Regions from separate parts of the Iodobacter sp. CM08 genome, predicted to be linked through region 3. Evidence: predicted binding sites of a transcription regulator. Region 3 holds the regulator's gene; each other region holds the start of a gene.
What was found. The regulator NrdR, encoded in region 3, represses ribonucleotide reductase genes. The targets are predictions, from matches to a motif close to AAANACNATATATNGTNTTT.

Region 1: R6242_RS15380 (ribonucleoside-diphosphate reductase subunit alpha) is a predicted target of NrdR. The motif match lies at 2,376-2,395, and genes of this name have one in related genera.
Region 2: R6242_RS01850 (ribonucleoside triphosphate reductase) is a predicted target of NrdR. The motif match lies at 2,989-3,008, and genes of this name have one in related genera.

Annotation. Positions count from the first base shown of each region.
Region 1 covers NZ_JAWQUO010000027.1:17,470-21,906, reverse strand. The annotation lists gene R6242_RS15380 (ribonucleoside-diphosphate reductase subunit alpha) at 1-2,299, opposite strand, end outside; gene R6242_RS15375 (IPT/TIG domain-containing protein) at 2,995-4,437, shown strand, end outside.
Region 2 covers NZ_JAWQUO010000003.1:4,194-8,630, forward strand. The annotation lists gene R6242_RS01840 (anaerobic ribonucleoside-triphosphate reductase activating protein) at 1-613, opposite strand, end outside; gene nrdD (anaerobic ribonucleoside-triphosphate reductase) at 613-792, opposite strand; gene R6242_RS01850 (ribonucleoside triphosphate reductase) at 958-2,952, opposite strand; gene modB (molybdate ABC transporter permease subunit) at 3,066-3,746, opposite strand; gene modA (molybdate ABC transporter substrate-binding protein) at 3,743-4,437, opposite strand, start outside.
Region 3 covers NZ_JAWQUO010000063.1:753-5,189, forward strand. The annotation lists gene R6242_RS21255 (riboflavin synthase subunit alpha) at 3-716, opposite strand; gene R6242_RS21260 (zinc-ribbon domain-containing protein) at 717-890, opposite strand; gene ribD (bifunctional diaminohydroxyphosphoribosylaminopyrimidine deaminase/5-amino-6-(5-phosphoribosylamino)uracil reductase RibD) at 880-2,007, opposite strand; gene nrdR (transcriptional regulator NrdR) at 2,178-2,630, opposite strand; gene glyA (serine hydroxymethyltransferase) at 2,893-4,140, opposite strand; gene R6242_RS21280 (hypothetical protein) at 4,247-4,437, opposite strand, start outside.

The sequences.
Region 1 (4,437 bases), on a different contig from region 3:
GGTAAGTCGGCTCGATACACGCCGATACGCCGATGATGTTGGCAATGGTTGCCGTTGGCGCAATCGCCAAGCAGTTTGAATTGCGCATGCCGTGGTTGCGGACATGTTCACGCAGCTGTGTCCAATCTAAGCGTGAGCTGGTATCCATTTCTAGATAGCCACCGCGCTCTTCCGCCAGCAACTTAATCGAATCTTGCGGCAAGATGCCACGATCCCACAGGCTGCCTTTGTAGCTTGGATAAGTACCGCGCTCTTTGGCCAGCTCGGTAGATGCCCAGTAAGCGTGATAAGCCACGGTTTCCATGGATAGATCGGCAAACTCAACCGCTGCATCCGAGCCATAAGGCAGGCGCAGCATGTGCAAGCAATCTTGGAAGCCCATAATGCCCATCCCTACCGGGCGATGCTTCAAGTTGGATTCGCGCGCTTTACGCACTGGGTAGAAATTAATGTCGATCACGTTATCCAGCATGCGCATCGCTGTTTTGATGGTGCGGGACAACTTATTGGTATCGAGTTCGCCGTTCTTGATGTGGTTCACCAAGTTCACCGAGCCAAGGTTACATACCGCAATTTCGTTCTCGTTGGTGTTCAGGGTGATTTCTGTACACAGGTTTGAGCTATGAACCACGCCAACGTGCTGCTGCGGGCTGCGAATATTGCAAGGATCTTTAAAGGTGATCCAAGGATGGCCAGTTTCAAACAGCATGGACAGCATCTTGCGCCATAAGCCCAGCGCAGGAATCTTCTTAGCGATCTTCATTTCGCCGCGCGCGGCTTTTGCTTCGTAAGCCACGTAGGCTTTTTCAAAGTCTTTACCAAATTTATCGTGCAAATCTGGCGCTTCGGATGGGCTAAATAATGTCCAATCCGCGCCCTGCATCACGCGCTTCATGAATAAATCAGGAATCCAGTTGGCGGTATTCATATCATGCGTGCGGCGACGATCATCACCGGTGTTCTTACGCATTTCTAGGAATTCTTCGATATCTGCGTGCCAAGTTTCAAGGTAAGCGCACACCGCACCCTTACGCTTGCCGCCTTGGTTTACGGCTACGGCGGTGTCATTCACTACTTTCAGGAAAGGCACAATCCCTTGAGACTTACCATTGGTGCCCTTGATATGGCTGCCCAACGAGCGCACAGGTGTCCAATCGTTACCCAAACCACCAGCATATTTAGACAGCAGCGCGTTTTCTTTCAGCGCTTCGTAAATGCCTTCTAGATCATCAGACACGGTGGTGAGGTAGCAGCTAGAAAGCTGGCTACGACGGCTACCGGCGTTAAATAGCGTTGGGGTGGAGCTCATAAAATCGAAGCTAGACAAGACGTTGTAGAACTCGATCGCACGCTCTTCGCGGTTGATTTCATTCATCGCCAAGCCCATCGCTACGCGCATAAAGAAGCTTTGTGGCAGCTCGATGCGCGTGTCTTCGATATGCAGGAAGTAACGGTCATACAGGGTTTGCAGGCCAAGATAGCCGAATTGGTAATCGCGGCTATGATCCAGCGCCGCGCCTAATTTGGCTAAATCGTACTGAGCGAGGTTTTCATCAAGTAGCTCAGCATCGATACCGCGCTTGATAAATTGCGGGAAGTAATCAGCATACTTAGACGCCATTTCTTCGTGGCTGACTTCCTTGCCCAAGACTTCAGAGCGCAGATTGTTCAGCAGTAAACGCGCGGTGACAAAGCTATACGCTGGGTCTTTTTCAATCAGCTGACGCGACGACATAATCAGCGCGCGGCGAACTTCTTCTGCCGGTACGCCGTCGTAAACGTTTTTTAAGGTTTCAGCCAACATCGCAGCTTGATCGGTAGTGCCTTCCAAGCCTTTGCAGCAAGAAGCGATCAGCGCTTTTAATTGCGCTAAATCGAGCGGGCGGCTGCTGCCATTTGGGTACAGCACATTGATTTCGTGATGATGCTCAGGCTCAAAGCGCGAATGACGCTCTTTGCTGCGCTCTTCGCGATACAAAACATAGGCGCGGGCCACATCGTGCTCACCGGCACGCATCAGCGCCAGCTCGACCTGATCTTGGATATCTTCAATATGAATCGCGCCGCCTTCTGGCTTACGACGCATTAGCGCCGAAACAACAGATTCAGTCAGCAAGATGGCTTTTTGACGTACAGCGGCACTAGACGCAGCATCGCTACCGAGCACAGCGATAAAGGTTTTGGTCACTGCTACGGTGATTTTGTTCGGTGCAAATGGCACCACCGATCCATCACGGCGAATGGTTTTGTAATCGGCATAGCTGCTGTGATTTTGAGCAGTATTAACGCTATCGGTCATAGGGCTCTCATTAATGTAGTGGGCAGGCAAGGCGGCTGCGTCTTGCTGTGGATAATTCTGTGGATTTCTTGTGGAGAAACACTATATGTAGTGTCCCTCAAGAAGAGTTAACACAAATACTAGTGTCTTTAGCCCAGTTAGGCAAGCAGATGACAAAGGAGAAAATGTACAGCTGGACGGTGCAAAAAGGCAGTTCCAGTAAAGCCGTGTATTTGTGGCGGCTTAACCGCGTTTGTAAAAAAATACCTGCCGAAAAATAAGCCTGATTCCACGATTATGCACAGATTAAAAACAACACATTGCCGCAGCAAGCTCAACGAACAGATCCCTAACAGCCGATTGCCTAATAAACAATCATTCGGTGTTTTTAAGCTGCCCTAAATTGTACAAAATTCAGCCCGCCTAACTCGTTTTTCCTACTGTAGGCCTTGCCTTTTTCTAGGGCGATTTTTTCTAATACGGCTTACATTCCATTGCATACATAAGAATATGCTTACGTATTATACGTTACTTTAAATGTCCGTTTGATTCCCATAGAATAAGCGAATCTCAGGCCTGCAGCATCCCGCTCTAAGCCAGCTCTCGTTTTATTTTTAGGACTCTCTTCTATCGTGCCCTCTTCTTTTAAACCTAAAAAATCAAACACTGCTTTTCAAAACATTCAATTTTTCAGCAAAAAAACAATCAGCCTCAGTGTGCTGCTCGCCATTAGCGCGTGTGGAGGAGGTGGCGGTTCTTCTGAGCCAGGCTCCACCAGCACGGTTGCCACCACAGCCTCCACGCCCGTAGTCAGCACCCTGCCACCTGCAACGGCCTTTACCATTGAAAACATCAGCCCGCTAGAAGCCAGCGAGAACGAAAAACTTACCGTAACAGGCCAAGGATTCACGGGCATCAAGCAGGTTGTTATGGGCGGTGTTGAGCTGGGCTTTAAGCTTATTTCAGACCAGCAAATAGAAGTCATGCTTAATGATGCGGCACAATCGGGCGAGCTGGAGCTGCGCAAAGAAAACAGCAGTGTGCAGGCCCGGCAAAGAGTCATCATTGCCGAGCCACGCGTGCTTGAGTTATCCGGCACGGAGCTAAACACAGGTGAAACACTGATTTTGCGTGGACGTCAGCTAAACCAGCTGAAAAGCGTACGCTTAGGCGGGGTGATGCTGCCAGGGATTAAACAGTCTGCCACTGAATACTATGTCAGCATTCCGGACACGGCACGTTCAGGCTACCTGACTTTAGAAGATAAACGAGGCCGACAACAGACTCTGCCGCAAGTTATGCAGATCTGGCGGCCAGTGGCCCAGCCCGAGCTGCGCCCTGCCTTTGGCTTTGCTGGGCAAACCATTAGCATCACCGGCCAAGGCATTGATCAAGTTGAGCAGCTTTTATTTACCCCTAACCAGCGCGCCACCATCAAAAGCCGCTCAGAAAATCGCCTTGAAGTAGAGATTCCTGAAAAAGCCCTCAGCGGCCCACTGACCTTTGCATGGGGCAAAAACACACTAACTAGCCAAGTGCGTTTTGAAATTGCCACACAAATCAGCGCAACGGGCATGTCCCCACTGAGTGGACCTGCCAATACCTTACTCACCATTAGCGGCAACGGGCTGGATGCGGTTAGCAGCGCTAGCATTGGTGGAATCAATGCACAGCTAATCAGCAAAACAGCCAGCAGCATTACGCTGCTAACGCCTGCCAACGGCGAAGGCGAGGTGGTTTTAAAAGGCAGCATGCAGCAGTTGGTTTCCGCCGGATACTTTAGATTAGTCAGACCCGTCGCGCCGCCTGTTGCCCCTCCGGGCACAACACCGACCACTCCCCCAGTAACTCCACCAACCGTGCCTAAAGCCACGATTGAGCTAGAAAGCATTGCTCTGGTACAAAATTACTCGCAGCTCGCTGGCACGCAGTATCAGCGCTTGGTGCAAGGCAAGCCTGCCATCGTACGGGCGAATATTTCTAGCCAAGCGGGCAAACTTGCCAGCCCTCGGGTCTGGCTAAGCGCCACGATCAATGGCGTACCACAAGGCCAAGCCATCGCTATGACTGGGCCTGCCTTCGTGCCTGCTTCTGTATTACAAGCCAAGCTAGAGCAAAGCTTTAATGCCCGTCTGCCAGAGCAATGGATTAAGCCGGGC
Region 2 (4,437 bases), on a different contig from region 3:
AAGCAGGCTCAATACAACCAGTGGGCCTGAAGGCTTGCAATACGTAGCGCCGCACCCCGGCGGCGCTTAGTTTCTGAGCAAGGGCAATCAGCTCATCCTCGCTATGCAGGCTAGGATGGATGGTGCTGCGGCATTCCAGCGCCACCTTGCTCGCCAATAGCAGCTTTAATGCGGCACTGGCTACAGCACCACTTCCTACTACCGTGGTGATCTCTTCGTAGCGCATAAAATCGCTTTTAATATCAAAGCCCACCCAATCCAAATAGGGCAGGCATTCCTGCAAACGCTTGGGATAAGCGCCACCGCTATGCAAGCCAATTTTAAAGCCTAGCGCTTTTACAGCGCACATCATTTCAGGCAAAAGCGGCTCGGTAAGAGGCTCACCACCCGAAAAAACCACCGCGTCCAAAAGACCACGGCGGGTTTTTAGCCAGATGAGGATTTCATCCCACTGTGGTGCTGCATCGTGCTGCTCACGCGCTTGTAAATGCGGATTATGGCAATAGCCACAGCGCCAAGGACAGCCCGCCAAAAAGATCACACAAGCCAGCTCGCCAGGGTAATCGCAGCTAGAGAACGGCACCAAGCCGCCAATCTTGGGCGCGGGCTTCATTATTGAACGGTATGACATTCGTTAAAAAACTGCCGTTCTTTAAACTCGCCCTTCTTACCAATATTAAAACTACTCACCGGCCGGTGATAACCCATCACCCGTGTCCAGACCTCGCAGCGAGTGCGTTCTTCATCCTTAAGCTCTGGGGCCAGCTTGGTTTGAACCGATAAATCACTCATGATTTTTTCCTATTAAGTTTGATTAAGATTTGAACCCAAATCTTTAACCACGGAGTTAAGGAGAACACAGAGTTACACGGAGGAAATCAAAACAAGGTTTTCTCCGTGAAACTCCGTGTCCTCTGTGTTCTCCGTGGTTCAAGATGTGGGTTTTGAAAAATACTTTTAACTCGGCACACAACACTTCTTTGCCAGCAACTCGCTATCGCACTTTGGGCAAAACTCGTGGTGGCCGCTTAGGTAGCCGTGTTTCGGGCAGATAGAGAAGGTAGGCGTGATGGTGATATAGGGCAGGCGGTAGTTAGTTAGCGCTTTTTTCACCAGCGCTTTGCACGCTGCGGGGCTAGAAATCGCCTCGTTCATATACAGATGCAGCACCGTACCACCAGTATATTTACGCTGTAATTCCTGCTGACGGCCTAGCGCTTCAAATGGGTCATCGGTAAAGCCCACTGGCAGTTGGCTGGAGTTGGTATAGAAGGGCTGCTCTGCCGTACCTGCTTGCAAAATATCGGGATAAAACTTTTTATCTTCTTTGGCAAAACGATAAGTCGTGCCTTCGGCGGGTGTGGCTTCTAAGTTATAAAGATGGCCGGTTTCTTCTTGAAACTCGCTCATTTTGGCGCGGATATGATCCAGCAGGCGGATGGCTAAGGCGTAGCCTGCTTCAGAGCTGATATCGTCCTGATCATCGCTAAAATTGCGAATCATTTCGTTAATACCATTCACCCCAAGCGTGCTGAAGTGATTACGCAGCGTGCCTAAGTAACGCTTGGTATAGGGGTAAAGTCCACTATCAATTAAACGACCGATTAGTTTGCGTTTAATTTCTAAAGACTGCTTAGCCAGCTCCATCAGCGTATCAATCCGCGCTAAGAGGCCCGCTTCATTGCCTTTAAACTCGTAACCAATCCGCGCGCAGTTGATGGTCACCACACCTAGCGATCCAGTTTGCTCGGCAGAGCCAAATAAGCCATTACCGCGCTTTAACAGCTCGCGCAGATCAAGCTGCAAGCGACAGCACATCGAGCGCACCATATGCGGCTCTAGATCTGAATTTAAGAAATTCTGGAAATAGGGCAGGCCATACTTAGCGGTCATTTCAAACAAAAGATCGGTATTGGGGTGATCCCAGGCAAAATCTTTAGTGATGTTGTAGGTGGGAATCGGGAAAGTAAACACCCGCCCCAGCGCATCGCCTTCCATCATCACTTCGATATAAGCGCGGTTAATCATGTCCATTTCAGTTTGCAGATCGCCATAGCTAAACGGCATTTCCTTACCGCCCACATAGGGAATTTGTTCGCGCAAATCTTCTGGGCAGATCCAATCGAAAGTCAGATTGGTAAATGGCGTTTGCGTGCCCCAGCGGCTGGGTACATTCAGGTTGTAAATCAGCTCTTGGATATACTGCTTTACCTGTGTGTATTGCAGATTATCGGCACGAATAAATGCCGCCATATAGGTATCAAACGAGCTAAATGCCTGCGCACCCGCCCATTCATTTTGCAAAGTACCTAAAAAGTTAACAATCTGGCCAATGGCGGCAGAGAAATGCTTAGGCGGTTTGGCTTCTACCTTGCCCGGCACGCCATTAAAACCCTCTTGCAATAGGCGGCGTAAAGACCAGCCTGCGCAATAGCCCGAAAGCATATCTAAGTCATGAATATGCATGGCACCAGAGCGATGCGCCTCGCCAATTTCTGGTGGATAAACATGGCTTAGCCAGTAATTGGCTATCATCTTGCCGCTGGTATTTAAAATTAGCCCACCCAAGCTCCAGCCCTGATTGGCATTGGCATTTACCCGCCAATCTGATTGATCCAGATATTCATTAATCGACGATTCAACATCCACCACGGTGCGCACGTCCGAGCGCAAACGCGCATGTTGGCTGCGATAAACAATATAGGCACGGGCAGTTTTTAAATAATGATATTGCAGCAGCGCTTCTTCAGCCTGATCCTGAATCTGCTCAATGGTGGGAGTTAAATCACCGCGTAAACGGCTACTGACCAGCGTGCTTAAACGCAGCGCCTCTGCTTCATCAAACTCACCGGTGATCCGGCTGGCATTTAATAAAGCAAGGCGGATTTTATCAGCATCAAATGGCACGATGCGGCCATCGCGTTTCAGCACATATTGCGGGTATATGGTCATTTTTCCCCACCTAGATCAAGGTAGAATATTTTCACAGACCACAATATATGGTGTTTAAAGCATCAATGTTTAACTAGATATAGGGTATTTGACGGTAATCAAAAAATTACAGGCTAAGCCTTGCCATGCGAATCTGCATAACGCCTTAGCCCTGCAATCACCAAGACCATCAAGGCGGCAATAATCAATAATGCAATGGCATATTGATGTGCGCTGGCGTAATCCAGCCTTTGAGTAGCATCAAATAGCGCAATGGATGCAACCCGCGTTTCGCCTGCGATATTGCCACCCAACATCAGCACCACGCCAAATTCGCCCACGGTATGGGCAAAAGAAAGCGCTGCGCCGCTATAAATACCATGCCTTGCAGCGGGCAACACCACGCCCCAAAACACCTTGCTTGCCGATCCACCTAAGGCACGGCCTGATTCGATTAGCTCAGGGGAAACACCACGTATCGCTGTTTGGATAGGTTGCACAGCAAAAGGCAGGCTGTAGAGAATGGAGCCCACCACTAGGCCACTAAAGCTAAACGCCAGCGGCTGGCCAAAGATAGCAACCCACCAAGACCCTGCCAAGGCTTGCGGTGCAAAGATCTGCAGCAGATAAAAGCCAATCACGGTGGGCGGCAATACGATGGGAAGAGTGACGATGATTTCTAGCAACAGCACCCAGTTGCTGCGGCATTCACACAGGCAGCGCGCCAAAATAATACTAATCGGCAAAAGGCACAGCGTGGTAACGCCCGCCAACTTTAGCGTTAACCATAAGGTGGCAAAAAGCTCTGGGCTCAATGGCGCTCCGGCAAATCAAAGCCACAACGTTGCAGCGTGCTGCGGGCCGTATTGCTTTGTAGAAAACCCACGTAGCTGACTGCTAGCGGATTGCCCTTACCATAGCGCGTCACAATCGCCGCCTGAATCAGCGGAGGGTGGCTTTGCGCTGGCAGTAGCAGTGATCGACCCACCCCGCTTAAAGCAGGGGATTTAAGCAGTGAATACGCCACCAAACCCACATCGGCATTGCCGGTTTGTACAAATTGCGCGGCTTGCGCAATATTATTGCCCAATACTAATTTAGGGCTAACCGTATCCCATACTCCCGCCTGCTGCATAGCGGCACGGGCGGCTTGGCCATAGGGGGCGTGATCTGGATTAGCAATGGCAATACGCTTAATGCCTGCATCACCCAAGCGGGCTAAATCAAGCACCACATTAGGCTGCATCGTCCATAGCGCTAAGCGGCCAATCGCGTACGGCTTTAGAGTAGATAACTCTGCAGCACCACTGGCAGCCAGCTGTTTGGGATAAGCTTGATCGGCAGATAAAAACACATCAAACGGCCCACCTGCGGCGATTTGGGTATAGAAATTACCAGAAGAACCTAGGCTTACTTTGAACTCTGCACTGGGCTGGCTCTGCTTAAACACCGCATTTAAGTCTTCAATGCAATAAGCCAAATCAGACGCCGCAGCAATCCGCAGCG
Region 3 (4,437 bases):
TTTTAGCTTAAAGGCTTTTTTAGGGAGGCTGGCTCAGCCAGCGCGTAAATATCCACGCCCTGCTGAGCCAGCAGGGCTTCCAGTGCAGGCATGAGTGCGCCGAGTTTTTCTTCCAGCGCATCGCGCACGGTATCCACCACCACTTGCGTGGCGCGCTCGATTTCTACGTTGAATACGCTGCCAACGCACTTACCTTCAAAAATGGTCATGCGGCGGGTTTCGGGGATCAGCCATACTTCAAACCAGCAGTCTATTTTATTGGTGTCCGATACCGTCAGGCTGGCGCCATCCAGGGCTATATACCCCTTGGCGAAAATGTATTTCATCCCGGCTTTGGGCACGCCGATTCTAAAGCAACAGTTTTCCTGATCTTTACGAATATCTAACAGCGTGGCAGTAAAGTCCACATGGCCGGAGAGCGGGTGGCCGCCGATTTCGGCACCATCTTTGGCGGCACGCTCGGCATTGACATGGCTGCCTGCTTTTAATTGCCCTAAGGAGGTTACGCGTAAACTTTGCAACATCACATCAAAGCTGGCTTTATCATCCGCAAAGATCTCGGTAACCGTCAGGCAAACGCCATCAATCGCCACGCTGGCGCCAATCTGAATATCTTTGCAAAACCCTGCCGGAAAAGCGATGCGAAATGTACGGATGCCCTCCCTGTCATCAATCGCTTCAATCTGAGCAACGCCTTGCACAATCCCCGTAAACATTTATTCAGCTTCCTTAAAGAGTTCTGGATTTGCTTCGCGCACACGCTTCGAAGACTTGAGTAAATTGCAATGATCACAAAAGTAGCTAATCGAGCCGCAAGCCGCGATCACATCGAGGGGCCGCTTACAATCAGGGCAAATCGGCACGGCTTCTTGCACGCTTTCATTCGGCATAAAATTCTCCAATATCAGTGAACCGCAGGGTGAGACGTAAATCGTCTCCAAATAGGCGGCGCTCTAATACCTTAGCTTGTAGCTTGTGGTTTAGGTCGGATAAATCAAGCGTGGCGATGCCTTTTGCAGTGTCACCAATCATCACAGGGGCTTGATAAAGCAGCATTTCATCCACCAACCCCGCTTGAAATAGCGCCCCAACTAAAACACCGCCCGCCTCAACGGTTACTTGGTTGCAGCCTCGATGACCTAGCTCTTGCAGTAAGGCAGCTAAATCAACTCGACCCTGAGCATCGGCCAAAATCATCACTTCGGCCCCTGCGGCTTCTAAAGCCTGACGCTTAGTCGCGTCATCCTGAGCGCCAACAATCAATACGCCCGCCTGATTAAATAACTTTGCCTTGATCGGCGTTCTAAGCTGGCTGTCAACAACCACACGCAGCGGCTGCCTATCTACCGCAAACTCTCGCACCGTTAGCTGCGGATCATCCGCCAGTACCGTGCCAATACCGGTGAGCATGGCACAAGATCGGGCACGTAGTTTTTGTACATCAGATCGTGCCGCCGGGCCGGTAATCCATTGCGATTGCCCATTAGCGAGCGCGGTGCGGCCATCCAGACTTGCGCCCATTTTTACCGTCAGCCAAGGGCGGGATCGCAGCATGCGGCTGATAAAACCTTTGTGATGCTCAAGTGCGGCGGCGTGTAAAACGCCTGACTCCACCTCAATCCCTGCCGCCGCCAAGCGCGTCAAGCCTTGGCCCGCCACCAGCGGATTAGGATCTGTCAGCGCGGCAACCACGCGCACTACACCGGCTTTCACCAAAGCATCAGCGCAAGGCGGTGTGCGACCATGATGGCTGCAAGGCTCTAGCGTCACGTAAGCCGTAGCACCGCGTGCCAAATCACCCGCAACACTCAAAGCCATGACTTCAGCATGCGCACCAGGAGCCACCTTCACCACACCACCACCCGCAGGCTGACTAAAGCCCGCACCCACCACCTGCCCCTCTTTCACCAACACACAACCCACAGAAGGATTAGGCGTCGCACTATTCTGCCCTAAAGCTGCTTGCCGCAAAGCCAGCTGCATATATTGATGATCGATACTGTTCATGGGTTTACCGGTGTAAAAATAAGGTTCATAAACCCAAATCTTGAACCACTTCGATCGGGAGAACACAGAGGGCCACGGAGAAAAACATAGGAAAGGTTTTCTCCGTGAAACTCCGTGTTCTCTGTGTCCTCCGTGGTTCAAGATTTGGGTTTATTTCGGCATAAAAAACGTTATTCCTTACTCACTTCCCGTATCACATCGCGGAAATCATCGACGTCTTGGAAGGAGCGGTATACGGAGGCGAAGCGGATATAGGCGACTTTGTCGAGCTTGGCGAGTTCAGACATCACCATTTCGCCAATCTGGCGGCTCATGATTTCTCTATCGCCTAAAGACAATGCTTTTTGAATAATTCTAAGAATAGCTTCGTCCACCAGAGGCGTGGGTACTGGCCGTTTATGTAGGGCGCGCTCAAAGCTGGTGCGGATTTTTTCACGATCAAATTCGGCACGCTGACCATTTTGCTTTACCACCTGCGGCAGGCGCACTTCGGCAGTTTCAAAAGTAGTAAAGCGTTTATCGCACACAGGACAACGGCGGCGACGGCGAACCAAATCGCCTTCATCAGATATACGCGAGTCAGCGACCAGCGTATCAGGGGAACCACAGAAGGGGCACTTCATCACAACCCCGCAAAGAACATTCTAGAAATAAACAAAACCCAAATCTCAAAACACGGAGAACGCAGAGAACACGGAGTTTCACGGAAAAAACCTAGACAATGCTCATACTTAGCTTTCAAACAGAACTTAAGCAGACAAGGTCAAGCTCATAAAATGGCGCAGCATCTTTCCAAAGAAAGCCAAACACTTTTTTGACTTTCTCCGTGTGACTCCGTGTCCTCTTTCACTCCGTGTTTTAAGACTTGGGTTTTTTATAGCGAATTTAAGCGCCGTAAACTGGGAAACGGGCGGTTAGTTCTTTTACTTTTACTGCAACGGCTGCAATGTTTGCTTCATCCGCTGGATTGTCCAGCACGTCTGCAATCAAGTTAGCCACGATCACGGCTTCTGCTTCTTTGAAACCACGGGTCGTGATGGCTGGGGAGCCGATACGGATACCAGAAGTCACAAACGGGCTTTCAGGATCGTTTGGAATGGCATTTTTATTGACGGTGATATGCGCTTGGCCCAGTACAGCATCAGCCACTTTGCCGGTAAGACCTTTAGAGCGCAGATCAACTAAGAACATATGCGATTCAGAACGACCAGAAATCACACGCAGGCCACGCTCGATCAAGGTTGCAGCCATGGCTTGTGCGTTTTTCAGTACTTGCTCTTGGTATGTTTTGAACTCTGGTGTTGCCGCTTCTTTAAATGCCACCGCTTTACCGGCGATCACATGCATCAAAGGGCCGCCTTGCAGCGTTGGGAACACATTTGAATTGATCGATTTTTCGAATTCAGCTTTAGCCAAAATCAAACCACCACGCGGGCCGCGCAATGTTTTATGCGTAGTCGATGTCACAAAGTGAGCGTGTGGCACTGGGTTTGGATAAACGCCTGCCGCGATCAGACCAGCGTAATGCGCCATGTCGACCATAAAGTAAGCGCCAACTTTGTCGGCGATTTCACGCATACGCGCCCAATCAAAGCGCAAAGCGTAAGCAGAAGCACCGCCAATCAAAAGCTTAGGCTTGGTTTCAAGTGCTACGCGTTCCATATCGTCGTAATCAATTTCTTCGTTTTCGTTCAGGCCGTAAGCCACGATATTAAATAGCTTACCGGATAAATTAGCTGGCGAGCCGTGTGTAAGGTGGCCACCGTGACCTAGGTTCATACCCATGACGGTATCGCCCGGCTTCAGAATAGAAAAGTACACCGCTTGGTTGGCTTGCGAGCCAGAGTGCGGCTGCACATTGGCATACTCTGCGCCAAACAAGGCTTTAACCCGATCAATGGCCAACTGCTCAACCGTATCAACAAATTCACAACCACCATAAAAACGCTTACCAGGATAACCTTCGGCGTATTTATTGGTCAGTTGTGAGCCTTGCGCTTCCATCACAGCAGGGCTAGTGTAATTTTCTGACGCGATCAGCTCAATGTGCTCATGCTGGCGAACAACTTCACCTGCAATGGCTGCAGCTAGATCTGGATCAAATTGGGCGATAGTAGCGGACTTGGAGAACATAGATTGGCGCTTCCGTAAGTCGGTTGGGAATAAGGAATAGCGCAGGATTCTAACACGGCAAGCTGTTTTGCCAATTGAGGAATTCGTGATAAATCATGATCCACGTTCATAATTCATCCCTAGCTTGCTTTTTTTTACGCCACTGATGGTGAATAATCTTTAATTTATCTTGGAAACCCATGCGATCATCTGACATGAAATCTAGGAACTCTGAAAGCATACGCGATTTCATTAGCGAGTAAAAAGTCAGCGCAGCAATGGGGATAAAGGTCGCAAAAAAGTAGCCAATTCTTAGCC